2 regions of the Lentibacillus sp. JNUCC-1 genome follow, and region 2 is predicted to be linked to the other one. Evidence: a T-box and tRNA genes for the amino acid it is inferred to sense, from the RefSeq annotation. Region 2 holds a T-box; the other holds one or more tRNA genes.
What was found. A T-box is a leader RNA that pairs with one kind of tRNA and senses whether it is charged. The one in region 2 lies ahead of serS (serine--tRNA ligase), so its partner is inferred to be a tRNA-Ser.
Positions count from the first base shown of each region.

Region 1 (16,022 bases), 300 kb from region 2:
GAAGGTACTGAGGATGAAGGTGAAAGTGAAGAAGCGCCGCCTGAAGATGAAGATACTGGTGAAGAAGCTGGAGAAGACGAAGGTGATGCAGCACCGCCTATTACTGGAGCGGAAGAACAGCTGCGTGAATTCGCTGAGCAGTTCGATGCTTATCAGAAAGCACTGTCTGAAGGCAACTGGGAAGAGGCTGCCAAGATTATGACAGAGCTGCAAGAGAAGCTAAAAGAGATTGAATAAAATAGGTACTATATAAAACACTCCTGCAAGTGTTCGGGCTCAGCCTGGACACTTGCAGTTTTTTAAAATGTGCGGTGAAGCTGGTATACTGGTGTTAATACCTATTGAAAGGAGAACAATCCTATGCCTAAAGCAAAACTTAACGGGATAGATTTATACTATGAAGATGAAGGTCAGGGACAACCAATTGTTCTGCTGCACGGTCTGACTGGAAGCCATCTCATGCTGCGTGCAGAACAAGCCCGCTTTCAATCAGAATATCGAGTGGTTGCACTGGATGCAAGGGGTCACGGGAAATCGGACAAGCCCGAATCCTATACACTAAACGATCATATTGAAGATGTGCTGGCCTTAATCAATTATCTCAAATTGGACAATGTCGTCCTGCTTGGCATGTCGATGGGGACGTATGTCGCACAAGGTGTGGCGATTCAAGCACCTGAAAAAGTCGATAAAATCATCCTTGTCTCAGGAGCGGCACACGGGGATACATCTTCTACAGAAGGTCTCATGGCCCGCCATGCCGATGAACTTGAAGGACTAACGTTTGAAGAGCAGATGGGGGAAATGGCCCCACATATCTTTCATGATTTGGATGCTGTTGGGGCATGGCTTGCCGATATGCCAAGCGGCTTGACGGCAAAACAGCAGGAAGCGGCTGCTGCAGCCCTATCGAAATATGATTTTAGGCCCGACTTGGCTACAGTCACAGTCCCTGTATTGGTGATCAGCGGAAGACACGATGGACTGAATCCGCCTGGACAAGGAAAAGAAATTGCCGATCACATACCAAATGCGAAATTCGTCGTATTCGAAAACTCAGGCCATGCCCCGAACGTCGAGGAGCCAGAAGCCTATTTTCAACTGGTGGATGACTTTTTGAAAAATGGATGAAGTGTTTTCGCACAAGTTGCTGATATTGATAAGGACACTTTATTCGTAAACTGGGAACTAACTGGGCAGAAATTATAACTGCCTCATGCGGCCGCACGGGGGAAACACTCCGCGTCCAGTGGGCGCTGCTGAGCCTCGGTTTCTCGCACTTGCGGTGTCTCATCGAGGCTTGTCCTCCCACTGGAGTCTCCATGTTGTCCCCGAGCTGGGTTCCAAAGAATACATCTCTAACTCTTAGGTGAGGGGAAGTCGACTCCAGCTGGAAAAAGCACCAGTCCGAAGCCCCCGGCGGAAATCACGACGTTCTCTTAGATATATCGGAAATTTCGCATGCGCTATCGGAAATTCTGAGAGTTATATCGGAAATTTTGAAGTGTATATCGGTGTTTTCAACTCATATATCGGAAAATAACATGAAATTGCCAAGTAAACCGTAATTTAAAACTTCCTAAGATCGTGCTAAGAAGGCTTATTAAATTTTCACTGGTTCGCAGTTTGTGTTTACTATTCGTTTGTGATTTATCTATAAAGTAAACTATCTTTTATAATAGAAATAAACGGAAAGAAAAAGCACGATGAAAGTCTACTGTGATGATGACTTCCTTCGTGCTTTTATTCAATTTACTTTTCTAATGTGTTATAAGCGCCGTGCATAACAGGTCCAACATAGTCATTAAGTTTCCAACCGTGCTTGATGGCAGCCGTCACGAAGGCTTTTGCGGAAATCACAGCGTCTTTAACAGTTGAGCCTTTCGCGAGGTTTGCGGTAATGGCAGCAGCAAATGTGCACCCTGCTCCATGGTTATAGCCGGTATCTATTTTCTCCTGTTCAAGCAGTTCAAATGCTTCACCATCGTAAAATAGATCCATCGCTTTATCATGATTCAGACCTTTTCCGCCTTTTATGACAACATTTTTTGCGCCGATTTCATGGATGAGGCGAGCCGCTTCTTTCATACCTTCAACAGTTTTAACTGTGCCAATTTGGGCAAGCTGGCCTGCTTCGAATAAATTGGGTGTAGCAATGGTTGCGTGCGGCAGAAGCAGCTCACGCATGGCGTCGGTGTTTTCCGGCTGCAGGGCCTCATCCTCACCTTTACATACCATGACTGGATCAAGCACAAATTGCCCGAGCTTATAGTCATCTATCTTTTTTGCACCAAGCTCAATAATGTCGACTGAACCAAGCATGCCGGTTTTCATAGCGTCCACTCCGACTGAAAGTATCGTATCGAGCTGTTTTTCGACGACCTCAACATCAATTGGGAAGACCTCATGCTTCCAATTTTGTTTCGGGTTCATCGCGACAATTGACGTCAGCGCATTCATGCCGTAAACCCCGTGTTCTTGAAATGTTTTTAAATCTGCCTGTATTCCCGCACCGCCACTTGAATCGGAGCCTGCGAGCGTTAATGCTTTCTTCATGCTCATGGTAATCCCCCTAGATTGATTCGGAATGTAAGTAACTTTTTTAGAATATAACAGGTGGCGGGAAAATAAAAGTGAGATGTTTTACGAAGTTTTTAGTAACAGGCTTGATTTTTTCTATTCTATTATACCATAGTGTAATTCCAATTTGCAGACTACTATGGTGTGCCAAGTTCATATAGAATGGGGTTACGCTGTATATGTGGGAGGTCTTTGTGAATGAAATTAGGATTGAAAAGAAATGAAGTGCGGCTCGAGGATTTTCATCCGGAATGGCAGGGCGAATTTGAGCGTGTCAAACAAGAAATTGAGCATTATACACAAATTGCTGGTGAGCGCATTGCTCATATAGGCAGCACGGCGATCAAAGGTATGAAAGCTAAGCCGATTATTGATATCCTCATTGGGGTAAATGATATAGAAGACGTAAATCAATCGCTCTTTCAAGGTTTGAAGAAAGCGGGATTTTTAAGATTGCGTGTGGAAAGACCGCAAGAAATCGTTTGCGCCAAGTTCACCGACAGTACGTATGAATCCAAAACCCATTTCATTCACCTTGTGGATTATCAGGGAGAGCTTTGGAAAAATTTGATTTTCTTTAAGGACTACCTTAATCATTATGAAAAAGTTAGAACAGAATATGCTCAACTCAAAGCAGATTATACGCACACTTCTAACACCGGAATTAAAGATTATACCGACCATAAAGAAGCATTTGTGAAGAACATTTTTGCTAAAAGGGAAAAGTGAAAGGAGCTTGATCATATGACACAAACCTTATTTCAGTACACTGTTTCTACAGATAAGAAACAAGCTCTTGTTAATATTGACGGATATGTTGAGGATGCGCTCTCTAAAAGCGGCGTAACGGAGGGCATTATGGTCGTATTTTGCCCGCATACAACGGGTGGCATTACGATCAATGAAAATGCTGACCCCGACGTCAAAACGGACCTGAAACTTGGGCTAGATGAAACGTTCCCAAACAAACCTGAGTACATCCATATGGAAGGCAATTCCGACGGGCACATGAAATCATCCGTAATAGGCGCGAGTGAAACCCTAATCATATCCGATGGACAACTCATCTTCGGCACATGGCAAAGTGTCTATTTTTGTGAATTTGACGGCCCAAGAACACGAAAAGTACACGTGAAAGTAATAGAAGGCTAAATATCGCCTATTCACTACACGTTTATGCAGATAACTTCCTTATGAACAGTCGACACAAACTGCGAACTAATGAAAACTTGAATGACTGCTTCTGGCAACCGCTCGGGGAAAACACTCCGCGTCCAGTGGGCGCTGCTGAGCCTCGGGCCCACAGGATGTGGGTCATGAAGGCGTTGCGACAGGACGTCGCGGTTTTAGCCTTCCTTCCCCTATATCGACCTCCGGGGTCTCACCGAGGCTTTTCCTCCCACAGGAGTCTCCGTGTTTTCCCCGAGCTTGGAGAGGTGTGTTTACCTTCTTTCTTGATTTTATAAGCAGAGGGATTGAAAGTTAAATGGACTGAGCATCAATCTGAAATCACCTCAAAGTTGAGTTAGCATTAGCTGCTCAAGAAAAGTTTACGTTCACTCTTAATTTCTTGAGCAAAACATCCAAGCACCTAATTAACATGAAGTGATTGGAGCGGAGGGAAGTCGACTCCTGCGGGAACAGCACGAGTCCGAAGACCCCACAGCGAGCGGTCCTTGCGAGCGAGGAGGCTGAGACCGTGCCCGCGGAAAGCGACTTCCCGCAGCGGAAATCACGGTGCTCGTTTAAACATATGGAGTGCTTAGTGGCAGTCATAAAATCGCCTAGTTAGTTCGCACTCTACTTAAAATGTGTCTTAATAAATTGGATGATGAGCTGTTTATAATAGTTTTGGAAATGAGGTGGGGATTTTGTTGAGTAATGGTTTGACTGAACGTTTGCACATTCAATATCCTGTGATCCAGGCTCCTATGGCTGGCGGGGTCACTACGACAGAATTAATCACTGAGGTTGTAAGATCTGGCGGGCTTGGGATGATCGGAGCGGGTTACATGGCACCGGAACAGATACGCAATCAGATTAAAGACATTAAGTCAGTTGTATCAGGCGGGTTTGGAATTAACCTTTTTGTCCCAAACGAATTCACTATTTCCGGTGAAGTAATCGACATCGCGCGAGATACGCTACAGCCATTTTATGATGAGCTAAATATGCCTGCTGACAACCAAGTGACTATACCAGATTATGAATCAGCAACACACACGTTTCTCGAGCAACTGAAGGTCACGATTGAGGAAAAGGTGCCTGTGTGTTCCTTTACATTCGGAATACCGGCAGAAAAGATAATTGCTGAACTGAAAGAACACGGAATCATAACGATGGGCACGGCCACTACTGTCAATGAAGCGATTGCCATTGAAAACAGCGGAATGGATGCAGTCGTCGTTCAGGGCAGTGAGGCTGGCGGCCATCGCGGCCATTTTTTAGAAGGACATGAAAAGAGTCAGATTGGTCTAATGTCGCTCATTCCGCAAGTTGTGGATCATGTAACCATTCCAGTCATTGCAGCGGGTGGTGTTATGGACGGAAGAGGATTAACGGCATCCATGTGCCTCGGTGCGCAAGCTGTGCAAATGGGGACGGCCTTTTTGACATGTGCGGAAAGCGGTGCTAAACCATTGCATAAAGAAGCGATTCTCCAAGCACAGGAAGATCAGACCGTTTTAACGCGTGCTTTTTCAGGAAAATGGGCACGAGGCATTCACAATGTATTTATTGAGAAAATGGCTGACCAGCAAGCCTGTCTGCCGGAATTTCCAGTGCAAAATGCGTTGACAAAACCTCTCAGAAAAGCATCGGCTCAGCAAGGAAAGTCTGATTTCATGTCTCTCTGGTCAGGACAAACGCCTAGACTAGCCCGGTCCCAGACAGTTGCTTCTCTCTTTGAAAAGTTAATTAAACAGACCCGGGATTTGTAAAAACATATGGTATAAAAGTCACCTCTTCACTTTAAAATTAGGACCTCCTCAAGTATGATAGTAGATGTTCTTATTCAGGGGGTACAACATATGACGTTATTGGTCATTTTAGGAATCATGTATATCATGACATTTATTGCATTTTTATTATTCGTGTATCGAGGGGAGAAAAAAGATCCGACAGATGGATCGTTCAGTTTAGGACGGGTGATACTCACTGCCGCCCTTTTAGCTCTAATTCCAACCATTGTGATTGGTTTGTTTCTATTTGCCATACTCGGATCAACCAATTTGGTGACGACCGTGTTTGATTTTGAAATCAGTGCTGGCAGGTTGATGATTCTTTCTGTCGCCTTTTTGATTTATTTATTTACCATTGATAGTATCGTTGAAGTTCTGGCTGAACACCTTTTCGGCAAAGAACGGATTGTGTGGCCGGGTATTTTTATGTTTTTGAGCCGTGCTGTGATTTTCTATGGAATTGGTGAACTTGTGGGGATTGCCTTATACCCAAGCCTCGTGATTGCTGTGGGTGTTGCGGCAATTGTTGTAATGCTTGAAGTCCTTTATTTAAAAAGCAAACAGAAAAAGAATGCAGACTCATAGTTCCAGTGAGGAGGACGTATTTTGAACATACCTGTTTTATTTGAAGATAACCATGTGCTTGTTGTGGAAAAGCCTGTAAATATACCTGTTCAAGAGGACCAGTCAGGAGACGCGGATATGCTTACCCTTTTAAAGGCGGATCTGAAAGAACGCTATCAAAAGCCTGGCAATGTGTTTCTCGGACTTGTGCATCGCCTTGATCGTCCTGTAGGCGGCGTCATGGTTTTTGCCAAAACGTCCAAAGCGGCTTCACGGTTGTCAGATGCCATCAGACGCGGTGCATTTGAGCGGACATATCTGGCTGTTGTTCGTGGAAAGCCAGTCCATAAACAAGCACAACTGGAGAACACTTTGTTAAAAGATCATGCTGAAAACAAGGTTCATGTTGTCTCAAGCGGACATGGAAAAGGAAAACGTGCCCGTCTTACATATGAAATGCTTGCTGCGCGGGAAGCGTTAAGTCTTTTGTCTGTACAATTGGAAACAGGGAGACCGCATCAGATCAGGGTTCAACTCTCACATGCAGGTATGCCGCTTTATGGTGATCAGAAATATGGTTTCAACGTCAACAAGCCTGGTCAGCAGATTGCTTTGTGGGCGCATAAACTGTCGTTTGAACATCCGACAAAAAAAGATATGATCACAGTGGAGTCGACACCGCCAGACACTGGGCCGTGGCAACAATTTTTTTGACAGAAAAGCAGGATTAAACAATTCGTGTGCCGAAGTATGTGGTATGATAAATAAAAAGGGGGAATTTTGCTAATGGGTCATCATGTACATATTGTATTTGAACAGGATCATGTGGTTACTGGAAATATCGGTTTAAAAATGTTTGTTAGCCAACAAGCAGGATCGTTTTGTATTGCTTTTTCAGGAGAAGATTCGCTCGTTGTTTTAAAAGAAAAAGAAGGTGTGTACACGGCTGAACAAGTCCGCATGACAGCAGGAGCGATCGCTCGTGAGCTTTCACAGCAAAAGGTTTCACAAGCCACGTTGCATACAGATGTTTTATCTCAGATGTATGGTTCCCTGAGTGAAGATGAGGTGTTAACAGCATTCGTGGAAGGCTGGCATTTGGGTACTTATGCCTTTATCAATTATCGGTCTGATGCGTCTGAACACAAAACAAATCTTGTAATCGAAGGCGATTTTAGTGAAGCAGCGGTCACTGCTGGCGAGATCCGTGCCGCAGCGATGAGCTTTTCCCGTGATTTGATGAATGACATACCAAGCGCATTAAACCCGGAAACTTTTCCAGAAAAGTTAAAAGACGCTTTTGCTAGCAGCCCAGTCGATGTGTCTGTGTTTGATAAAGCTGAAATTGAGAGGCGCGAGATGAACGGCGTCCTGACAGTTAATCAAGGGAGTCAATATGAGCCGGCTTTTGTTGAGCTCAGGTATGTGGGTGATGCTTCGAAACCACTCGTGGCACTTGTCGGAAAAGGTGTTACTTTCGATACGGGCGGCGTCAGCCTGAAGCGCGGCCGGGATCTGAGTGACATGCGGATGGATATGGGCGGTGCTGCAGCGGTTTCAGGTGCGATGAAGCAGCTAGCTGATTCCGGTGCTCAAGTGAATGTAATTGCGCTCATTCCGATTGTTGAAAATGCGATTGACCGGAGAGCGGTTCTGCCGGGTGATATTATTCGTTATAAAGATGGGCAAACCGTGCAGATTGGCAACACGGATGCTGAAGGTAGATTGATCCTCGCTGACGCACTGATTCACGCGGGCGAACACGGTGCTGAGTATGTGGTTGATATTGCGACGCTCACAGGCGCGATCGGCAATGCCCTCGGCTCAAAAATGGCCGGCGTTTTTGGCGATGATGAGCTTTCAGTTGCGATGAAAAGATTAGGTGCTGATAACGGGGATGCTGTATGGCCGATGCCGCTGGTTGACGCGTATGACGATTATTTGAGAAGTGATTACGCAGATTTCTGTAATATCAGTTCCAAAGGTGAAGCTGGTGCGATAACGGCAGCGTTATTTTTAAGACGATTCGTGCCTGAATCATGCAAATGGCTTCACGTTGATATGGCCGGCCGTATGCAAGGGGACGGCAAGGGGTATTATCCGAAGACAGCAACGGGATTCGGTGCGCGGTTACTTGCAGATTACGCTGTTTATGTATCAGGAGAATAGAAGGGTTGTCTGGAAGGCCTCGTTCGCTTTTTAAAAATGCGGGCGGGGCTTTGTTGTGTTTAGAATAGGGATGGGGTATAATATCTGAAAATAATTAAATAAAGGAGTTTTTGAACTTGATTTTTCTTCCCCTCGTCAAACCCTCATCATTGCTCCAATCAGAAAGCTTGCTTCCTCGTATGCAGACGGATGAGCTTTACACCATATTAAATGATCAATTCCAACGCGAACTGTCGGGCTACATAGGTGAAAAATCAATGGACTATTATTATCAATTACTGGATTTGGCCGCCTTCCCTGTGTTACATGGGCTGCGCATAAAAACAGGACGGAAATACTTTCAAATCGATACCCTCGTTCTATTCCCACAATTCATCCTGATCATCGAAACGAAAAACTTGACCGGCGTTGTTCATTATCAACTGGAAACAGGCCTCATGTATCGAGAAAAATTAGACGGACGTCTCGAACGCTTCCAAGATCCTATGATGCAAGCAAGTGTGCAGCGACACCATCTCCACAACTTTCTGCAAGTACACAACATTGCCCCCATACCCATTCATACACTAACTGTCTTCTCAAACCCGAATGTCATTTTAAAACATCCTGGCCACGAGGTAATTCCCGACCTTTTATTGGCTCAAAATCTATTAAAACGCGTTCCTGAACTGCGAAAACAGTACCAGAATGAGCATTTTTCATATGGTGAGCTGGAGCAAATTGCCCGAATGCTTGTAGCTGCGCATGAACCAAATGAGAAACGCCTCGTGGATAAGTTTGACATTCATGCTTCCCAGGTTAGAAAAGGTGTGTGGTGCCCACGCTGCAAACGGAATATGATGGACCGTATAGAAAGGAATTGGCTTTGCGGAACATGTGGTTTAAAAGATCCAAACGCACATATGACAGCAATACACGAATACTGCACTATTTTCGGACCGGAGTTTACTAATCTGGAAATGCGCGAGTTTTTGAGGATTAATTCAAAAGATGTAATGAGGCGATTGTTAGTAGGAGGTCCCTTCACTAAAATTGGAAAAAGTAAAGGGGCGAAGTATATGTATGAATCTGGAAGGAAGTAGATTTCCTCGAATAAGGGTCTGAGCGCGTCGAAAACGAAGGCGAGCGTGTCGAATAAGAGCATGAGCGCATCGAAAACGAAGGCGAGCGTGTCGAATAAGAGCCTGAGCGCATCGAAAACGAAGGCGAACGCGTCGAATAAGAGCATGAGCGCAACGAAAACGAAGGTGAGCGCGTCGAATAAGAGCACGAGCGCAACGAAAACCATGGCAAGCGCGTCAAATAAGAGTATGAGCGCTCTATAAACGAAGCTGAGCGCTTGATATATCAGTTAGAACTCCAAAAACTCGCTTGAACACAGTAGGAAGGGGGAAATGCATATATCACTAGAACCCCCTCCCTCCCCAAAAATCCAAAAACCACAGCCACCCACCCTTCAAGGCGGGGCTGTGGTTAATCTACACTTACTTTGGAGCTCGTGGAGAACTTTCAAATCCGATTTTTTTATGTGTACCGTCACAAAATGGTTTGTTGGATGATTCGCCGCAGCGGCATAGGGACACGGCTTTTTTTGTTTCGAACACGTTGCCTTTTGCATCAACCACTTCAAAGGACCCTGTCAGCAATAGGGATCCGTTGTCGTTCACTTTTATCTTTGCTTCTGACATGCTTTCACCCCTGTATATATGTTATATCATGCTTTTCCAGTTTCGACAAAATGAGGAACTTTTGGAAGCAAAATTTCACCAGATCTGAAGCAGGTGGGTTGAAAAATTCTCCCGATGGTATTATTATTTTTCTTGTGCTTAAAATATGCTGGTGTAGCTCAGTCGGTAGAGCGATTCACTCGTAATGAATAGGTCGGGGGTTCAATTCCTCTCACCAGCACTATAAAAAAGCGTCTCACCCTCACTAGAGGGGGAGACGCTTTTTTCGCACATTGCTCTAATCATTTCCTGTTCCAAAAACGCTGTTGCGCTACAGCAGCCACAAAATCTTTTGCGAAATCTGGATTATTTGCTGCGAATACGACGCCAGCTAAATTGTTTTGCTCTGATGTGTGTATATATTGCTGTCCTGTTGAGGCGACACCAATCGGCTTGTAGTGTTTGTAGCCCACCTGCACGTATTCTTTGATACTAGAATCGAAATGGCCCTGTCTGCTGCAACGCCCTCCCACCACATAAAAAGAGTCGAGCAAGTAAGGACTTGTAGTGAGAAATGTCTCATCAACTTCGATCCTGGTCCCATCAGCCCCGGTTACGCTCCCAAGTGTGTCGCTTACGATGACAACAAAAACGCCATACTGCTTTAATGTGCTAAGGACCTGGCTGACTTCACTACTGTCAAAACCATCCCCGATTAAGACCCCAACTTTTTGTGTATAAGCATAACTCGGCGTAAAAGCCTGGCTTAAGGATGGATACTTTGTAGAAACGGGAACCTGAGAACCGCTTGGGCGGTCAACACCAATATGATCTGCTACGATACAGGCCAGCTCTCGATCTACATTGACCAGCATATCCACGTTTTGCTGACGGACCGACCTGTTGTTCACACTTCCAAGCTGATAGTTAAGTGCCTCCAGCGTATGTTGCTTTTCTACTGTCGTTAAACTGTTCCAAAAGATCCTCGGTTGCGTGAAGAAATCGTTGAAGGATTCACTTCTGCCCCGGACGACGCGGCCGTCTACTTTTTTCGGATAATGCTCATAACCGCCTTTTTCCGGGGGTGTCGTGTAAGGGGTGTTATTTGCCAACGAATTCTTGTGATAGCTCACTTCATCAACATCAATGCGATACCTCATCACACCCTGCCTTTGATTGTTGTGAAATGGGCAGATCGGGCGGTTAATCGGCAAGTCTTGGAAGTTGCCACTTCCGAGTCGATGGTATTGTGCACTTTGATAAGCGATTAACCTTCCCTGCAGAACAGGGTCGTTGGAAAAATCAATTCCCGGAACGACATTGGCTGGGTTAAAAGCGACCTGTTCTAACTCTGCAAATTCATTGTCAACGTTCCTGTTCAAGGTCATTTTTCCAATAAGATGAACAGGAACCAACTCTTCTGGCCAAAACTTGGCAGGATCAAGAACGTCAAAATCAAATTTAAATTCATCTTCCAATGGGATCATCTGGACGCCCAGCTCATACTCTGGATAAGCGCCGCGGTCAATGGCTTCACGCAGGTCACGACGGTGATAATCGGGGTCAATTCCTCCGATTTTCTGAGCTTCGTCCTGAAGCAGTGAATGCACACCAAGCACAGGCTTCCAGACAAAACGCACGAAGGTAGCTACCCCTCGTCATTGACAAACAGATACGTGTTAATCGACCATGACTCCATCATACGGTAATTTTTCACCAGCCCACGATCTGACATGATCCACAACACCATATGCAGAGCTTCCTGATTATTGGCCACATAATCCCAGAATGTGTCATGGGCGCCGGCAGCGGTTGGCATTCCAGTTCGCGGCTCGGGCTGGTAGGCATGCATGGCATCGGGGAATTTCATCGGATCCTGATTAATTAATACTGGCATACCGATTGTGGTGAGGTCGTAATTTCCTTCGTCTGTATAAAATTTAACCCCTTTACAGCGTAGATCTCTGGCTGTGTCTTTAGATCCTCTGTCACCCTGAACCGTGGAGAACCGGACAAATACAGATGTTTTTTTGCCCGCTTCCTGCAAAAAACCAGCTTTAGTAAACTGTTTCATAGATTGATAACACTCAAATTCTCCGTGGGCCCCATACCCTCTTGCGTGAACCACCCTCGACGGTATGCGCTCCCGTACAAAATGTGTCATCTTCTCGAAAAAATGCCAATCCTCATGTAGCGAAGGGCCGTGCTCGCCTGCTTTCAAAGTCTGCTGATCGTTTGAAATTTTTCTCGATTGATTGGTCGTCATTGGGTTTCTGGTATTTTCTACTCGGAATTGATCGAGCTGCTCATTTTTCAGGTTTTTATCAACAGGCTTGTGGTGTCTTGATGACTTCTCATCCATGCAATCACCCATTCCATAATTTTTTAAACCTTTTTATGTATATGCAGGGCGTCTAGCAATATTCATCAACTGATTAGTAAAAAACCAATCAATCCCATTTACATAGAAAAAAAACTGTTATATAATTTCCTGTGTCGGAAAATCAAGTGGAGAAGTACCCAAGCCCGGCTGAAGGGGATGCACTCGAAATGCGTTAGGGCGTGCAAGCGCCGCGTGGGTTCGAATCCCACCTTCTCCGCCATACATAATAAAAAACCTGCCAACGTCATAGCGCGTGGCAGGTTTTTTTAGATTCTAAAGCTGTTTGTTCAGAAAAGCCAACACTTGTTTAAAAACGTCCTGAACATTCGGATCTTCCATCTTCTGGTCAAAAGAGTGTTCACCGCCGGGGATGGTAATGAGTTGATTGTCCACACCAAGCTGTGTCAGTTTTTCTTTCATCTTGAGCGATTCAGAATATGGAACATCTTGATCCGCATCACCGTGCAGAAGCAAGGTGGGCGGAAAATCTGTTTCTGCAAGGTGGACAGGACAATAGGCTTTCAGATCGTCTTCGCTCATTCCCTCGTTCAGTTCAGCGACATAATCCAGCCACTTACCTTGCTGACGGCAGTATAAGTAGATTGCATAACGCCGCTCAATTGGAGACTCAGCTATGGTTTCCGGTTGAATGAGCTGTTTTGCGAGAACTTCTGGTACTGAAGTCATTGTATTAAAGTGTGCGCTTGGCTCCTTGTACCAATCTCCGAGAATATCGCCATACCCATAGAAAGAAACGATCGCAGCAGGCTTAACGGGGAAAGTACCTGTCATCAATGCCAGATAAGCCCCCGCTGAGCTGCCGACGACTGCAACCTTTTGCTGATCAAAATTCATTTGTTTAAGTCCTTCTGTATAAACCCATTCGAGCGCATCTTGAATATCCGCAACAATGCCCGGGAGCTTTGTTTCTGGAGCCAGCCGGTATGCAAGGGATAACACATTGTACCCAGCTTCCTGATAAAGGGCGACCTGGTCCTTGTTAATGTCATTGCGTGTTCCCCACACAAGACCTCCCCATGAATATAAACGATCAACGGTGCTTCCGAAGTGCCTGCTGGAAATAATTCTGCTTTTATGGCACATGAGTCAACTTCTTTATAAACAAAGGTTGTCATGAATGTCATCCTCCAATTTGCTTGATGATTACAATGTAAGCATAATAACGCATGAAAAGGGAAAAAGACAAATAACATGTGTTGCTTTCTAAAGAATGCATGATTATCATCCTATTTTCCGGGGAAAACATATTAAGGAGCCGATGTTCCATTAACACCATCATAAAATTATTTAAAGTGGCTATACATGAATTATTTATTTGTCTAAATGGAACAATTACTTTCTGAATCTAATGCGCTATAATTGAAGCAGAGGAATATGTGACACGTGGATGACCTTTATGCATATTAGACATCCGGTGTCATATGTATATCCCTTTGAAGCAAGCAGCATTGGGAAATCTGGTCTTAAAGAAAGGCGGGTTTATATGAAAAAAGGAACGAATGCCTATTCAGGTGAACATGTCCAAGAGAAACTGGACTGGCTGGGAGCTTTTGGTAAAGATCCAAATGGAGGCGTTTCCAGAGTGCTGTACTCTGAAGAATGGGTCGAAGCTCAGAATGCACTAAAAGCATTGTTTGAAGACGCCGGACTAACGACGCACTTTGATGATATCGGCAACTTGTTCGGTCAATTAAAGGGCTCCACTTATCCGGATGAAACCATACTGACCGGCTCACACGTTGATACAGTGAAAAATGGCGGTTTATATGATGGTCAATATGGCATCATCGCGGGATTTCTGGCGCTAAAATACTTGAAGGAAACGTATGGGGAACCTCTTCGAAATATTGAAGTTGTTTCAATGGCAGAAGAAGAAGGCAGTCGCTTTCCGTTTTCTTTCTGGGGTTCTAAAAACATAGTTGGTGATCCAAGCACCAAAGAAGTCGTTAATATGAAAGATTTCGACGGAATTCCTTTCGAAGAAGCCATGCATAAGGCAGGTTTTGATTTCAAGCAAGACCCTGAAAATGTACGGAAAGACTTGAAAGCGTTTGTGGAAATCCACGTTGAGCAAGGCAATGTGCTTGAAAAAGAGCAAAAGTCTGTTGGTATTGTCAGTCATATTGCCGGTCAACGCCGCTATACCATTACATTGGATGGACAAGCTAACCATGCTGGGACCACACCCATGGGCTACCGGAAAGACACGATGAACGCTGCAGCCCGTATGATTACAACCCTTAACGACATGGCGCTGGAAGAAGGCGACCCACTTGTGGCCACCGTGGGCAAGATCATGCTTGAACCAAATACAGTGAACGTGGTGCCTGGTAAAGCAACTTTCACCATTGACATTCGTCATACGGAAAAGGCAAAACTTCACAGCTTTACAGAATCTGTAGAGGATATGCTTCGTAGAGTTGCAAAAGAAATTGACGTGGAAATCGACATTGATCGCTGGATGGACGCACCGCCTGTGCCAATGGACGAGGGCGTTGTGAATGCGATTAAAGCACAATGTGATGAAGATGGGCTGGACTATAAACTGATGCATAGTGGGGCAGGACATGATTCGCAAATTATGGCACCTGTTATTCCGACAGCTATGATCTTTGTACCGAGCAAAGATGGCATCAGTCATTCACCCCATGAATATACAACTCCGCATGATCTGGCGGCAGGGGTAGATGCGTTGATCAGTGCTTTATACAATCTGGGTTATAAAGAATAATTTATAAATTTTAGGAGGATGTTTAAATATGGGTTATCCAAACGATATTTTACAATCAAGAGCAGTGGTTAAGCACGGACTATATGCGATTATTCCACCGGAAGGTCTCGTCAACAACGTTATTCCGGGCTTTGAAAATGTATCTATGAGTATTTTATCTTCCCCAAGCATCGGCGCTAAATTTGTGGATTACATTGCTACCTTCCATGAAGGCGGCAAAAACGAAAAAGGTTTCGGCGGTCAAGATGATATCGAGACATTTGTTTACGTGCTCGAAGGTAAGATGGAAGCCGCTGCGGATGATGAAGAGCATGTTCTTGAAGAAGGGGGCTACTTGTATTGCCCGCCATCTGTGACGATGTACCTTAAAAATCTAGCTGACGGCGATTCCAAAGTGTTTCTTTATAAGCAAAAGCATACACCGCTTGAAGGTCATAAACCATGGGTATATGCAGGAAACTCCAACGATATTGACCAGGTGATCTATGACGATATGGAAAATGTTCATATCCAGGACTTGCTTCCGACAGATATTGCATTTGACATGAACTTTCACATTTTGACATTTGACCCGGCTGCAAGCCATCCATTTGTTGAAACACATTATCAGCAGCACGGTGCTTATCTTCTTTCTGGTGAAGGCATGTACAACCTCGACAATGAGTGGATTCCGGTCAAAAAAGACGACTACATCTTCATGGGACCTTATTGCCTTCAGGCTGCCTATGCTGTTGGACGGGAAAAGCTCTCCTACGTTTACTCTAAAGACTGTAACCGGGATGTGCCGCTATAAGCGGCACATTCCCCTTGCTCAAGAGCCCATACTGAATAAAGAACAGTATTTAAAAATTGGTCAAAAGGGGATAGTACGATGAGAGTAACAAAAGATAAGCTGAAGAATCTTATCCAAACTAAATTGGAACAGGCAGGCTTGACGGAGGAACATG
Region 1 covers NZ_WHOH01000001.1:2,058,635-2,074,656, forward strand. The annotation lists gene JNUCC1_RS09680 (UPF0182 family membrane protein) at 1-237, shown strand, start outside; gene JNUCC1_RS09685 (alpha/beta fold hydrolase) at 361-1,131, shown strand; gene pdxK (pyridoxine/pyridoxal/pyridoxamine kinase) at 1,753-2,562, opposite strand; gene JNUCC1_RS09695 (GrpB family protein) at 2,779-3,309, shown strand; gene JNUCC1_RS09700 (secondary thiamine-phosphate synthase enzyme YjbQ) at 3,325-3,732, shown strand; gene JNUCC1_RS09705 (NAD(P)H-dependent flavin oxidoreductase) at 4,455-5,519, shown strand; gene JNUCC1_RS09710 (hypothetical protein) at 5,610-6,125, shown strand; gene JNUCC1_RS09715 (RluA family pseudouridine synthase) at 6,147-6,818, shown strand; gene JNUCC1_RS09720 (leucyl aminopeptidase family protein) at 6,891-8,273, shown strand; gene JNUCC1_RS09725 (nuclease-related domain-containing protein) at 8,453-9,355, shown strand; gene JNUCC1_RS09730 (CDGSH iron-sulfur domain-containing protein) at 9,758-9,961, opposite strand; tRNA gene JNUCC1_RS09735 (tRNA-Thr) at 10,109-10,181, shown strand; partial or broken gene JNUCC1_RS09740 (catalase) at 10,243-12,302, opposite strand; tRNA gene JNUCC1_RS09745 (tRNA-Ser) at 12,451-12,543, shown strand; gene JNUCC1_RS09750 (alpha/beta hydrolase) at 12,597-13,349, opposite strand; gene allC (allantoate deiminase) at 13,828-15,075, shown strand; gene allE ((S)-ureidoglycine aminohydrolase) at 15,104-15,868, shown strand; gene allD (ureidoglycolate dehydrogenase) at 15,947-16,022, shown strand, end outside.
Region 1: it has a tRNA-Ser gene. The T-box ahead of serS (serine--tRNA ligase) is inferred to sense a tRNA for this amino acid. The anticodon was not compared.

Region 2 (16,022 bases):
TTAATGGATGAATATATTCAAGGTCCTGACTTCCCGACAGCCGGTGACATCTTAGGACGCAGCGGCATTCGAAAGGCATATGAAACTGGAAAAGGCTCGATCACCATTCGTGCTAAAGCGGACATTGAAGAGCATCCAAATGGGAAAGCGACAATTCTGGTCACTGAACTGCCCTACCAGGTGAACAAAGCCAAACTTGTGGAAAAGATTGCAGAACTGGTTCGTGATAAACGGATTGATGGCATAACAGATCTCAGAGATGAATCAGATCGTAACGGGATGCGTGTTGTGATCGAGTTGCGGCGTGATGTGAATGCCAACGTTGTATTGAACAATTTGTACAAATATACAGCACTCCAGACGTCATTTGGGATTAACATGCTCGCCCTTGTGGATGGGCAGCCGAAAGTTCTGACGCTGAAACAGTGTCTTGAACACTATTTAAACCATCAGGTTGTGATTATTAAGCGCCGTACAGCTTTTGAATTGCGAAAAGCTGAAGCACGGGCTCATATCTTGGAAGGACTCAGAATCGCCCTTGATCATATTGACCAGATTATAGCCTTAATCCGCGGTTCTAAGACGACTGATATTGCACGCGAAGGCCTTATGAATAACTTTAATCTCTCGGAAAAGCAAGCCCAGGCGATTTTGGATATGCGTCTGCAGCGTCTGACAGGTCTTGAACGGGAGAAGATCGAAAATGAATACAATGAGCTGCTTGAATTAATCAGTGAGTTGAAGGCCATTTTGGCTGACGAAGAAAAAGTTCTCGAAATCATTCGTGAGGAACTGACTGAAATCAAAGAACGGTTCGATGACGGCCGTCGAACTGAAATTCTGACCGGCGGCACGGACTTCTTCGAGGATGAGGATCTCATTCCAGAAGAAAACATTGTCATCACCCTTACCCACCAAGGCTATATTAAACGTCTTCCGTCTTCCACCTATCGCACACAAAAGCGCGGAGGACGCGGCATTCAAGGCATGGGGACCAACGAGGATGACTTTGTTGAACACCTGGTATCGACATCAACCCATGACACTGTTCTGTTCTTTACGAATAAAGGTAAAGTCTACCGGGCTAAAGGGTATGAAGTGCCTGAGTACAGCCGGACAGCGAAAGGCATTCCTTTGATCAATCTGCTTCAGATTGAAAAAGAGGAATGGGTCAATGCGGTCATATCTGTTAAAGAATTCTCTGATGATCTTTTCCTCTTTTTCACGACAAAACATGGCGTGTCAAAACGTACGACATTATCACAGTTCGCCAATATTCGAAAAAGCGGCTTGATTGCACTGGGCCTCCGTGAAGATGATGAATTGATTTCTGTGAGAAAAACAGATGGCACGAAGGATATACTGATTGGCACAGGCGACGGATATGTCATTCGGTTTAACGAAGAAGAAATCCGTTCGATGGGCAGAACTGCTGCAGGTGTCAGAGGTATCTCCCTCAGAGATGATGATGTCGTGGTCTCAATGGAAATTATTGAACCGAATGATCAGATTCTTCATGTCACCGAAAAAGGCATTGGCAAACGGACACCTGAAGACCAATACCGTAAGACCCGCCGTGGTGGTAAAGGGATCTTCACCTGCCGTTTAAATGAAGACACGGGCCGTGTGGCAGCCGTCAAGACGGTAACGGGCACAGAAGATATTATGCTGATCACCATTGCCGGCGTTTTAATCAGAACTCCTGTAGAAGACATATCGCAAACAGGACGGAACACCCAGGGCGTGCGTCTCATTCGCCTGCAGGATGATGAAGCCGTTGCGACCATTGCAATCGTTCAGGAAGATGAGGAAGATGCTGAGAATGATTCAGTGGAAGAAACGCCTAATGAAGACCAACAGCCTTCAGATGAGACGTCACAAGATGAACAAGATAGCGACACAGAATAAAGCATAAAACATCCATTGGGCGACACCAAACCACCCACCGTCGCCCAATTTTTTTATCAAGGTTAAGTGTTCAAGGGGGAATATGTATGCGGGTAAAGGTTGGTCAGATCAAGTCGGGTTTGGTACTTCAGGAAGATGTTTTTGGAAAGTCAGGAAAACCAATTGTGCGGAAAAATACAGTTTTGACAGATGAGCACGTCCGGATTTTACATATGTTTCAAGTGGAAGCGGTTTCTATTGTCCAAGGTAAAAATATACAAGGAAGAGCCGTACAAGAAGACTCTCAGCAAGTAACACAGCCCAAGGAGCCAGTGAAACAAACAGCAGTCACTGGTGCCTCTGCAGCGGACATGCCTTTTGAGGCACATTATCAGGTGGTTGTATCCGGTTATATGAAACACTTCAAAAAATGGCAAAACCAGTTGCCCATCGACCTCCCTGCTCTTCGTAAGTTGTTCTTGCCATTGATCGAGCGGATAGAAGATGTGAATCATGCGGTATATGCCCTGCATCATTTTGCTGCTAGAGACACATATCTGTATCATCATTCGGTCGCTGTCGGTGTCCTGGCCTCTTATCTGGGACGTAAAATGGGCTATTCCCATGGTGAATGGCTGCAAATTGGTCTGGCAGGTTTACTGGCTGACAGCGGTATGGCCAAAATTTCCCCTGCCATCCTTAAAAAAAACACCAAACTTAACACTGAAGAATTTGCAAGCGTTAAAACCCATACCACTCAAGGGTATTACATGGTGGAAAAGCTTCCGACATTGTCTCACGGAGTAAAGCTTGGTGTCCTCCAGCATCATGAACGTCAGGATGGGAGCGGCTACCCACTCGGTCTTTCAGGTGGAAAGGTGCATATGTATGCCCGAATTATAGCTGTTTGTGATTTGTACCATGCCATGACATGTGAGCGGTTATATCGTGAGAAAACGTCTCCCTTCAAAGTAATCGAATTGCTCCAGCGGGAACAGTTTAACAACCTGGATCCGTCTGTGATCCAAGCATTCACCAGCAGTCTGTTCAATGTGACCGTCGGAACACAAGTGATCTTGAGCAACAACCGTACAGCAGAAATTGTCTTTATTGACAGTCAGCACCCGACAAAGCCAATGGTGCGAATGGAAGATGATGATACGTTTATCGCTTTAAAAGATGAAACACAGCTTCATATCCATGATATTCTCGGTTAAACGGGGACTAACTCTCATCTGTCTTATACAAATTCTGCAAATACAAACCAAGTACATAAGGCATTTTATCAGCGGTTGTATCGAGAAACCTTTTTATAAAAGCGTCATCCATATCGGGTTTCAAACTCAGAACCTCCCCCCACCACCCTGGTTCATAGCGGGACAGCATGCTGAGGTTATAAAGAACCAGATAATGAATGACCACTTCTGGCATAGCCAAGGTATTTTGACGAGTTGTCGGGAAGAAGATTCCTCCGTCAGTCTGATTGATGAAAAAAGCGCCCGTTTCAGTGTTAAATGGCTGGAATAACTCCACCTGATAGGAACTGTCTATTTTCTCAAAGGTTTTGAGAAGGGGCAGTTCTGTTTTTATTTTGGCAAAGAAAGCGCGCTCTGTCAGATGATAGTCGTCAAGCAGTGTTTCGGGAAAATACAAGAACCTGTCCCCCATCTTCCCTACCTTTACTAATGTTTTTCGACCTTGCCATGCATAAAACGGACTCAGTTCCGGAATCATTTGTAACAGGTGGTTCATGCTGATTTTTGAAAAAGGCAGCGTGTCCATGTCGAAAAGGTGTTTACTCATATACGGCAATAGGCCTCTATGCTGCACTTTTACTTCATCCTCCAAAAAGCTATAATTTTTCTTTTTCCTTTTGCGTGCCGAGACGCCGTGCGCCAGATGTGCCGTAGATTCAGGGTAATCCGGGCGTTGAGCGAGAATACAGGCCTTGACTAAATGGACCATACCGTAAAAGTATAAGAGTGGCTTAATCCTGGCATCGGCTGCTTTCCCCTGTTTATAAAAAATTAAGCCATGTTCAAGATATGCCATAAAGACGGAAGCATTTTCGTAACTTTTCATCTCTGCGTCAGGCTCTGCCATACGTTTATAGCAGTGATGCAAGAATTCACGGCTCGATGCCTGGGACTGCAAATATGTAAGAAATGAAGGCACATGGTCGTAGTTCATTTTAAGACCCTCTTTTCATTAAAAATTTAGAATGTATTTTCTTTTTCAATGCAAATATTTGCTGTTGAAAAAGCTCATTTGATGGCGTATTCTAATGTACAATAGATATACAGTCACTCTGATTTCAGTCGCAACAACCACGGGAAATGGCGTGTTTTATTGCGCTGACATGCAGAGACTAATAGGTAAATCGATTAGAATTTAGTTTCACCCATATACACTGGTTAGTATTCATCAATAGATGGAGGAGGATTCATTTATGCGAGAGGATAAGTTTGCTAAAGAAGGACTGACGTTTGATGACGTTCTGCTTGTGCCGGATGAGTCGAATGTGCTTCCGAATGCAGTTGATGTCGGTACAGAACTGACTTCCAGAATTAAATTGCGCGCACCAATTATCAGTGCGGGCATGGACACGGTTACTGAGGCTGAAATGGCGATCGCGATGGCACGTCAAGGCGGTTTCGGTGTCATCCATAAAAATATGTCGATTGAAGAACAGGCTGAGAATGTCGACCGGGTAAAACGATCAGAAAGCGGTGTTATCACAAATCCATTCTTCCTGACCCCTGAACATCAGGTGTATGATGCTGAGCATCTTATGAGCAAGTTCAGAATTTCCGGGGTTCCAATTGTTAACAACATTGACGAACAGAAGCTTGTTGGCATTCTGACCAATCGGGATCTCAAGTTTATTGAAGATTATTCAATGGCCACTTCAGAAGTGATGACGAAAGAAAATCTGATCACAGCGCCTGTCGGAACAACATTGAAAGAAGCAGAGAAATTGCTTCAGCAGCATAAAATTGAGAAACTGCCCCTTGTTGATGACAACCAGATCTTAAAAGGTCTCATCACGATTAAGGACATTGAGAAAGTCATTGAATTCCCGAATGCCGCTAAAGATGAACAAGGACGTTTGATTGTCGCTGCGGCTGTCGGAGTCACAGGTGATGCATTTGCGCGGATCGAAAAGCTCGTAGAAGCCGGTGTCGATATCATCGTGATTGACACAGCTCATGGTCATTCTGCTGGTGTCATTGAGCAGGTAAAACGTGTTGCTGAACGCTGGCCTGAACTGGATATTATGGCAGGTAATGTCGCGACCGCTGAAGCTACAAAAGCGTTGATTCAAGCAGGCGCGACGATTGTCAAAGTCGGAATTGGTCCGGGTTCTATTTGTACAACCCGTGTAGTCGCCGGTGTTGGTGTTCCGCAAATTACAGCCGTATACGATTGTGCACGGGCTGCAGCAGAATATGATGTGCCTGTAATCGCTGATGGCGGCATAAAATATTCCGGTGATATCGTCAAAGCTCTCGCAGCAGGCGCACATGCTGTCATGCTCGGCAGCTTGTTGGCCGGTGTCGCGGAAAGCCCTGGCGACACTGAAATCTATCAAGGCCGTCAGTATAAAGTCTATCGCGGGATGGGCTCTGTCGGCGCTATGGAAGCCGGCTCTAAAGACAGGTACTTCCAAGATGCAAATGAAACGAAAAAGCTTGTTCCAGAAGGCATTGAAGGACGGACAGCCTACAAAGGCCCAGTCGCTGACACTGTTCACCAATTGCTTGGCGGCTTGCGTGCCGGCATGGGTTACTGCGGTACAGCCACCGTTGACGCATTGCGGAAAGACGCCCGTTTCATCCGCATCACCAACGCAGGCTTAAGAGAAAGCCATCCGCACGACGTTCAAATTACAAAAGAAGCACCAAACTATTCCATGTAAAACCCACCCCCCTCATACGAGAATCGTATGAGGGGGATTTTATATACAATCCAGGCTTCTGACACATCACAGTATCCGTAGACTGCGAACTAACTTATGACTGCCTCATGCAGCCGCTCGGGGGAAACACTGCGCTTTCCGCGGGCGCTGCTGAGCCTCCTCGGTCTGACGACCTCCGGGGTCTCACCGAGGCTTTGCATCCCACAGGAGTCTCCGTGTTTCCCCCGAGCTAGGTTAGAGAGAATAACTCTCTAACTCTTTTGTGATTAAAACCTTCCAAACCACTTAATACAATAGAGTGATTGGAGCGGAGGGAAGTCGACTCCTGCGGGAACAGCACGAGTCCGAAGACCCCACAGTGAGCGGTTTTTGCGAGCGAGGAGGCTGAGGCCGTGCCCGCGGAAAGCGACTTCACGGAGCGCAAATCACAGTTCTCTCATCTTGAGTATAAGTCAAGTTTTCATTCGTTCGGAGTTTGTGTCAATTATTCGTCAGTGGTCACGATTTAAAAAGCAATGTCTCCTTCTGGGAAGGGTTATATGGGCTCAGCTTAAATGGTATATATTTACCAATTATTGAAACTTGCTTTTACCATCTATGTTTCGTGAAATTGATATGGTAAAATAGACGAGATGGTTAAGGTTCTTCGAGCTGTCATAGAGAGGTATACTTAAGGTGGAGGTAGAGAAAGTGAAGAAGATGATTTTTTCATTGCGTATGATCGCAATGTTGGTGTTGGTGGGAAGTGTAATTTTGCAGCCAGCTGTTACAAAAGCGGCTGAGCAGGTAGATATACAATCACAAGCTGCCATATTGGTTGATGCAGAATCAGGAAAAGTCTTGTATGGCAAGCATCCCGATGACGCTCTCCCGGCTGCCAGTATGACAAAGATGATGACAGAATACCTCGTCTGGGAAGCTGTTGAAACAGAAGGAAACGGGATTAATTGGGACACAACAACCCAAATTAGCGATTACCCTTACAGTATTTCTGCCAACAGTAACTTTTCCGGAATAGGGCTAAGACAGAATGTGGATTACACCGTCCGCGACTTATATGATGCCATGGCGATTTATTCTGATAACGCGACAACGATTGCACTTGCTGAACTGATTGCCGGTTCAGAAGGTGAATTTGTTAGAATGATGAATGCCAAAGCAGAAGAGATGGGAATGGATAAGTATAAATTTGTCAATGCGACGGGATTAAATAACGCCCATCTTGGTGATCACTATCCAGAAGGCACCCAAGCAGATGACATGAATCTTATGTCTCCAATGTCGACAGCTTTGCTGGCCCATCGTCTCATCACAGACTATCCGGAAGCACTTGACGTATCCAGTGTGCCTGAAAAGAAATTTGACGGGCAGCTGATGATCAACTGGAACTGGATGCTTGACCATGATTCAGTCAACTTCAAACAATTTAACTATAAAGGGATCGATGGCCTCAAGACGGGCTTTACAGAACAAGCTGGGAATTGTTTTGCCGGGACAGCGCTTCGGGACGGAAGACGTCTCATTTCCGTTGTTATGAACGCTGATACGAAAGAACAGCGATTCGTTGATACGAAAGAACTGCTTGATTACGGCTATAACAATTTCAAGATGGAAGAAGTTATTGCTGCAGGCTACCAGCTGGAGGACCAGAAATCAGCCCCTGTGGCAAAAGGTAAGGAAGACACTGTGAAGATTGGCACTGGTGAGGATTTTATGCCCCTGCCCATCCAAAAAGGTGACAAAGAAAATTATACAGTCTCCTATCAATTTGATAAGAAACTATTAAATGACGACGGTGAGCTGACTGCTCCACTGAAAAAAGGTCAAGAGATTGGAACGGCTGAACTTGTTTATAATGGTGAAAGCCTCGGTAATGTGCTCCCTGAAAATGATACAATGACTGTTCCGCTTGTGGCACAGGAAACTGTTGAGAAGTCGAACTGGTTCATGCTTATGCTTGGCTCCATAGGTGACTTTTTCAGCGGTCTGTATTCGACAGTTAAAGGCTGGTTTTAGACAAAAAATATCAATTGTCCTGCTCATTCGGCAGGACAATTTCCTTTTTTTATAACAAATTTCCATAATTTTAAATCTCGCAATCCATTAAACCATTATTGCAATAAGCTTGCTTTAATTGTAATATGTATTCATATGGTTATAAAAGTATCCGTTCACATAAAGTATTCGGATTCTTTATATTATTTATAGTGGTAGGGGGGAACAACATGAACGAAGAACTTGCGGTACAGCAAGACAATCAACCTAAGAAAAAGAAAGATAGTCCTTTAAAACGTTCACTTAAAGATTTCTACAGGAAGTTGCGGAAGAATAAAAGTGCCCTTGTTGGCGGCTATCTGATTATTTTTCTGATTCTCGTCGCAATTTTTGGACCCTATTTAACAACTTTTGATCCAGATACAACGGATTACTCGGTTAAATTACAAGGTCCTTCCGCTGAACATTGGTTTGGAACGGATCATCACGGACGGGATATGTTTACCCGTATTATCCATGGACTGGGCATTACCATGAAAATTGGTGTGATTTCGACCTTTTTCGGGGGTTTGGCAGGTATATTAATTGGAATCGTTTCAGGCTATTACGGCCGCAAAGTTGACGCCATAATCATGCGTCTGATGGATATTTTGCTTGCTTTTCCTGGTATCCTGCTCGCTCTTGCCCTGATCAGTATTCTAGGGGCTTCTGAAGGAAACGTTATCATTGCTGTTTCCATCTTTGCGGTGCCGACTTTTGCCCGTATTGTAAGGGGATCCACTCTTGCAACAAGAAATCTGGAATATATAGATGCCATGCGAGCACTGGGTGCATCTGATATTCGCATTATTTTTAAACATATTTTGCCAAATATTTTATCACCAATTATTGTACAAGCCAGTTTATTTATTGCCAGTGCTATTTTGTCGGCAAGCGGACTATCCTTTCTCGGTATGGGGGTTCAGCCGCCAAACCCTGAACTGGGTGCACTGTTAAGTGACGGGCGCGACTTTATTTACAATGCAGGCCATATTGCATTGTATCCTGGTCTTGTCATTATGTTGCTTGTTCTGGCATTTAACGTATTTGGTGATGGTTTAAGAGATGCATTGGATCCAAAAATGAAAAACTAGGAAGAGGGTGCACATATGTTTCAATTTATCGTACGTCGACTGTTGCAGTTAATTCCCGTACTACTGGGGGTTACCATACTCGTATTCTCTTTGATGCACCTGACTCCGGGCAATCCCGCCCACATCATTGCTGGAGAAAGTGCACCTAAGGAGACCGTTCAACAAATTGAAGAGAGGCTTGGATTGAACGATCCAATCCCTGTACAATATTTCAGTTTCCTGAAAGACGCTGTAACGCTGGATTTTGGAAACTCCTGGCGTACAAGCCTACCGGTTACGACGGAGCTCTGGCCTAAATTCTGGGTTACATTTGAGCTGGCCGTTTACAGTACGGCATTTAGTATATTTATAGGATTGATCGCCGGAATAATTTCGGCAGTCAGACAGTATTCATTTTCAGATGTGGCGATCATGCTAGTCGCCTTATTCGGTCTTTCCATGCCGAACTTCTGGCTCGGACTCATGCTGATGCAATGGTTTGCCATTAATCTCGGCTGGGTACCGGCAACAGGCTGGGGGTCAGTCAGTCAAATTTTCCTCCCGGTTATTACACTCGGGACAATGGGAGCCGCTGTTATTGCCAGAATGACCCGTTCAAGTATGCTTGACGTGATTTCACAGGATTATATCCGTACAGCTCGTGCAAAAGGATTGCAGGAACGTCTGGTCATCTACCGCCACGCGTTAAAAAATGCGCTGATTCCGGTTGTGACGGTTGTTGGTCTGCAGTTTGGAAGCTTGCTGGCTGGTGCTGTTCTGACTGAGTCGGTCTTTGCTATTAATGGTATGGGTAAACTGATTATTGACCGCATACTGGCCCGAGACTTTCCGGTCGTGCAGGCGGCAGTTCTGGTCATTGCAGTTGTGTTCGTATTCGTAAACATGCTCGTTGATATTTCTTATAAATTCCTGAATAAACGAATTGATCTGGAGTAAGCCGATCCGGAAATTAGATAGAGGTGAGAGACTATGAATGAAGATATCATCTTGGACGTAAAAGGTTTAAAGACCTCATTCTTTGATGACGATGGCGAGATCAAAGCTGTTGACGGCGTGTCTTTTAAACTGCCAAAAGGTAAGACGCTCGGTATTGTCGGTGAGTCTGGATCCGGCAAGAGTATTACAGCACTGTCCATTTTGCAGCTGATCGACTCCAAAGGCAAAATTGTAGATGGGGAAATTAACTTTAAAGGAAATGATTTAACCAAATTAAATACAAAAGGCATTCAGCATATACGCGGTAATGAAATCTCAATGATCTTCCAGGAACCTATGACATCTCTGAATCCTGTTTATACGGTTGGACAGCAGATTCGGGAGACACTGAAGGTTCACGAAGGTCTTGGGAAAGAAAATGGCAACAAACGCGCAGTTGAATTGCTCAAGCTTGTCGGAATCCCTTCACCTGAAGCACGGATCAAACAGTATCCTCATGAGCTGTCCGGCGGTATGCGTCAGCGTGTCATGATTGCCATGGCACTTGCATGCAAACCGGATCTGCTGATTGCCGATGAGCCAACAACCGCCCTTGACGTGACAATCCAGGCCCAGATTCTTGAATTAATCAATGATCTGCAGAAAGACATGGGCATGTCAGTCATCATGATCACACACGATCTCGGCGTTGTAGCTGAAACATGTGACTATGTTGCTGTTATGTATGGCGGTAAAGTGGTCGAGTATCAAGACATCTATTCATTGTTTAAAAGCCCGAAGCACCCTTATACAGTGGGCTTGTTGAATTCCATTCCGCGTCATGATATTGACGTAGAAGATCTGGAACCGATCAAAGGCAGTGTTCCAAGTCCGAAAAACATGCCTAAAGGCTGCCACTTTGCACCACGTTGTCCATTTGCAACTGAACTGTGCAAAGAAGAAATGCCGTCGCTTGATAGTGTCGGCGGTGAAAGTAAAGTCCGCTGCTGGATTTACAACGAACGCTGGGATGGCGATCCGGAGGTGAATGTCCTTGACGAAAAAACAACTACTTAAAGTTGATCATCTAAAGCAATACTTTCCCATTAAAGGGGGATTCCTGGGCCGCACAGTCAATCACGTCAAAGCCGTGGATGATATCTCCTTTGAAATATTTGAGGGGGAGACACTAAGCGTTGTAGGCGAATCCGGGTGCGGTAAATCAACCACTGGAAGAGCGATTCTTCGCCTAGATGAGCCCACTTCCGGTGCAGTTGAATTTGACGGAGAAGATCTGTTGTCATTGAGTAAAGGTCAAATGCGCCAACGCCGTAAAGATCTGCAGGTTATTTTCCAGGATCCGTTTGCTTCACTAAACCCAAGACAAACGGTAGAAAAAATCCTGACTGAAGCCATGGCCATTCAGAATGTTATTCCTAAAAAGGAACGGCATGACAGAGCTGTAGAATTACTTGAAACAGTCGGATTGAATGCTGAGCAGTTGGATCGCTATCCCCATGAGTTCTCTGGGGGCAGAGACAGCGTATTGGAATCGCCCGTGCCCTTTCAGTCAATCCGAAACTGATTATATGCGATGAAGCTGTATCCGCACTTGATGTGTCAGTACAGGCTCAGGTATTGAATCTGTTGAAGAAGCTGCAACGACAGTTTAACTTGACCTTTTTGTTTATCGCACACGATCTTGGTGTGGTTCGCCACATCTCTGATCGCATTATCGTTATGTATCTTGGCAAAGTAGTGGAAATAGCGGATAAAAAATCTCTATTTGACAATCCACAGCACCCATATACGAAGGCTCTGCTGTCGGCAATCCCGGCACCGGATCCTGAACGGAAGAAAGACCGGATCATCCTGAAAGGCGACGTCCCTTCACCGATTGATCCGCCAAAAGGCTGCCGTTTCCATACACGGTGTCCATTTGCAACAGACATCTGTAAAACAGAAGAACCACAGCTGAGGAACCTGTCGATGATGAAAGAAGGCCACAAAGCTGCCTGTCATCACATCGAACGGATCTATGAAGGCAATCCGCCAAATGTCAGTGTGGAAGAAACAAAAAAGACGGTTAAATGATCAAGCCAATACTAAAAAAACGGTCTGTACTGTAAATACATGTACAGGCCGTTTTTTTACATATGTACCTTCCAAAACAAAAACGCCCTCTTCAAATGAAGAGAACGCAAAAAGTATCTGTTGCTCTATCTGTCTATGACATGCTGAATTAAATAACTGCCGAATTGCCATATGGAAATGGAAAATAAAATAAGTGCAAATAGTTTCAACCACTTTTTCTTGATTACAAATCCAACGACCAATAAAATCACGGCAATCGACGCAAGTATGATAACCCCTATTAGTGACATAATCCTTACCCCTGATTGTTTTTATTCTATTATATGACTAAGCTATAACAAAAGACAACCCAGGGCCATCATAGGCCCGTGGGTTGTTTTTAATATTAAAGCTTTGGAATTTAAACTTACTCCTCGATATACGCATCCTTCAACTGGTAAATACCTTGAGGATCGATGGTGAAATCTTTAACTGAGTCGTTCACACCGAGCAAGTACTCCTGGTGATGGATGTACAGCATAGGTGCGAGCTCAACAAGCATTTCCTGAGCCTCTGTATAGAGTGCCTGACGCTCTTGTGGGTCAGTTTCTTTACGGGCTTCATCGAGAATTTCGTCGATTTCATCGTTCTTCAGGAATGAGCGGTTTCCAGGGTCACCAACTGCTGATGAGTGGAACAATGGATACATGCCGTAGTCTGCGTCAGCAGTTACCGTTGACCAGCCAAGAATGAACATGTCATGCTCACCGTTAGCCGTTCTTTCAAGATATGCACCCCACTCAAGCTCTTCAATCTCTACGTCTATACCAATTTCTTTCAGCTGAGACTGAACGGCAATGGCCGTGTCAACACGCTGTTCGTTGTCGTTCGTCCAGATGGTTGTTTCAAATCCATCTTCATAGCCTGCCTCTGCAAGCAATTCTTTTGCTTGCTCGATGTTGTAATCGAGCCCTTCAACATCTTCATTATATCCGAATACCGGTGGTGCCAATGGACCGATGGCTGGAATACCAACGCCATTATATACACCCTCGATGATTTCGTCTTTATCAATGGCCATTGAAATGGCTTGACGGACTTTTACATCATCAAATGGTTCTTTCTGTACGTTAAATCCAACGTATGAAAGTGAAACACTTGGTTCTTGAACAACATGAACCCCTTCTGCCCCTTCAACCCGGGAAATATTGTTAGGTCCAATTGCATCCACGATGTGGGAAGAACCTGTTTCAAGTTCTGCAATACGTGAGCTTTGCTCTGATACCACTTTGAAAGTGATGGTATCTAATTTAGCTTCGTCGCCCCAATATTCGTCGAAGTTTTCCAGAACGATTTTATCGCCGGGAACCCATTCTTTTAGTTTGAATGGACCAGTTCCAGCAGGATTCTGGTTAATATAGGCGTCTGGGTCGCCGCCTTCTTCCATTTGTTCATAATCTTTTTCAATCGTGTCAGGACTCATGATCGCTGTACCGCTGTGAGCCAGGTTGGCCAGGAGCGGTGCGTAAGGGTATTGCAAATTAATACGGAAAGTATAATCATCTACTACTTCCCAGCTCTCCGCTGCTTCTAGTAAGAATGCACGCGGGGACGCAACTTCTTCATCAACGAGACGATCAAAGTTAACTTTGACTGCTTCTGCGTCCAATTCATTCCCATCATGGAATTTAACGCCTTCCTTAATGTGGAAGTCCCATGTGGTTTCGTCTACTTCTTCCCACTCAGCAAGACCTGGTTGTACTTCTTGATTTTCATCAAGTACCGTCAAGGTTTCATAAAGGTTTTCTCCTACGTTACTTGAAGGAACGTCGTTAGAACCTTGAGTGGATAAGGATACGGCGTCAGATCCCATGGCGATGACAATATCTCCGCTTCCGGAACCGCCTGAATCATTTGAATCCCCGTTGTCTTCAGCGGATCCATTATCGCCATTGTTGTTGGAGTTGGTATTTTCTGGTTCACCGTCTCCCGCACAAGCAGCGAGTACAAAGGCGAGTGCGAATAGTAGTGACACAAGCCAAAGCAGCTTTCTCGACTTCATAGTTTTAATACCCCCTATAATATGTTTGAATGATTGCCAAAAGGAGCAATCTAGTTACAAATATATAACAAAACGTATAAAATAGCAAGAATATTTTAATGGTTATGATCGTCAAAATCTACTTAATTCAAGCTTATCAAGGGTTATCGATTGCATAAATTTTTATTTTGTTCTATTATTGGGCATACTAATAGCAACAGCAAAGACAGGAAACAGTAGCAGTGGTTTTTTCTATAGAGAGCCAGCGGGTGGTGAAAGCTGGTGAAAAAACATTGCGAATCCATCCTTGAGCTGATCTGCAGAAGATGGGTGTTCCATTTGTAAGCAGATCCGGAGCGGCACCGTTAACGCCATGAGCCGGAAAAGACATAAGTCTTTTCAATAAGGGTGGCAACGCGGGTATACAACTCCCGTCCCTAATTTTATTTAGGGGCGGGAGTTTTTATATTTTTAGGTTTACGATTATTAATATGTTATGGAGGTATGAATATGCTGGATATGAAATATTTGCGGACACATTTTGAAGATGTGAAAGCCCGGTTGAATCATCGGGGGGAAGATTTGTCGGAACTGGAGCGGTTTGGGGAACTTGACGAACATCGTCGCAGTCTCATTGCACAGGTGGAACAATTGAAAGCCAAGCGCAATGAAGCATCTAAACAAATTCCAAAACTGAAAAAAGAAGGTGAAGATGCTGACCACATTATAAAGGAAATGCGTGAAGTTGGTGACCAGATTGCTGAATTTGATGACAAGCTGAAAACCATTGAGGACCAGCTTTCCCATATTATGCTGTCGATTCCAAACATCCCTCATGAAAGTGTTCCAGTAGGTGAAGATGAGGGCGATAATGTTGAAGTGCGCACATGGGGAGAGCAGCCTGAGTTCACCTATGAAGCACAGCCCCATTGGGATATCGCAACACAGCTTGGGATCCTTGATTTTGAACGTGCAGCAAAAGTAACCGGTAGCCGGTTTGTCTTTTATACCGGTCTCGGAGCTCGTCTGGAACGTGCACTCATGAGTTTTATGATGGATCTGCATGCAGATGAACACGGGTATCAAGAAATGCTGCCCCCGTACATTGTCAATCGTGATAGCCTGACTGGAACTGGCCAGCTGCCGAAGTTCGCTGAAGATGTGTTTAAGCTTGAAGACGATGATTTCTTCCTCATTCCCACGGCCGAAGTCCCTGTCACGAACTATCACCGGGATGAAATTTTGCAGGAAGACGATTTGCCCAAGAAATATGTCGCCTTCAGCGGCTGCTTCCGCTCTGAAGCAGGTTCTGCCGGACGTGACACCCGCGGGCTTATTCGTCAGCATCAGTTTAACAAAGTCGAACTCGTTCACTTTGCCAAGCCTGAAGAATCTTATGAAGCATTGGAAACACTGACTCAAAATGCCGAACGGGTTCTCCAGTTATTGAAACTGCCTTACCGGGTCATGAGCATGTGTACAGGTGACCTTGGCTTTACAGCTGCGAAAAAGTACGACATTGAAGTATGGATACCCGCCCAGAATCAATATCGGGAGATTTCTTCTTGCTCAAACTTTGAAGACTTCCAGGCGCGCCGGGCAGGTGTCCGCTTCCGCCGCGGACCAAAAGGCAAACCTGAATACGTGCATACCTTAAACGGCTCAGGCCTTGCAATCGGAAGAACCGTTGCTGCTATTCTGGAAAATTACCAGCAGGAAGACGGCAGCGTTCTCGTACCAGAAGTCCTACAGCCCTACATGGGCGGCAAGACAGTTATTAAATAAAAAAAGGCTGGAAGCAGTTGCTTCCAGCCTTTTTTTAAGTGCGCGCATATTCACCCGTGAATGTGCAAATCCAGGAACGAATGTGCATATCTGCCCGTGAATGTGCAAATCCAGGAACGAATGTGCATATCTGCCCGTGAATGTGCAAATCCGGAAACGAATGTGCATATCTGCCCGTGAATGTGCAAATCCGGGAACGAATGTGCATATATGCTCGTGAATGTGCAAATCCAGAAACGAATGTGCATATATGCTCATGAATGTGCAAATCTAA
Region 2 covers NZ_WHOH01000001.1:1,758,013-1,774,034, forward strand. The annotation lists gene gyrA (DNA gyrase subunit A) at 1-1,908, shown strand, start outside; gene JNUCC1_RS08100 (HD-GYP domain-containing protein) at 1,995-3,104, shown strand; gene JNUCC1_RS08105 (YaaC family protein) at 3,112-4,077, opposite strand; gene guaB (IMP dehydrogenase) at 4,337-5,806, shown strand; gene JNUCC1_RS08115 (serine hydrolase) at 6,506-7,822, shown strand; gene JNUCC1_RS08120 (ABC transporter permease) at 8,032-8,934, shown strand; gene JNUCC1_RS08125 (ABC transporter permease) at 8,950-9,870, shown strand; gene JNUCC1_RS08130 (ABC transporter ATP-binding protein) at 9,904-10,926, shown strand; partial or broken gene JNUCC1_RS08135 (ABC transporter ATP-binding protein) at 10,898-11,943, shown strand; gene JNUCC1_RS08140 (hypothetical protein) at 12,069-12,233, opposite strand; gene JNUCC1_RS08145 (glutathione ABC transporter substrate-binding protein) at 12,350-13,984, opposite strand; T-box leader at 14,178-14,405, shown strand; gene serS (serine--tRNA ligase) at 14,474-15,748, shown strand.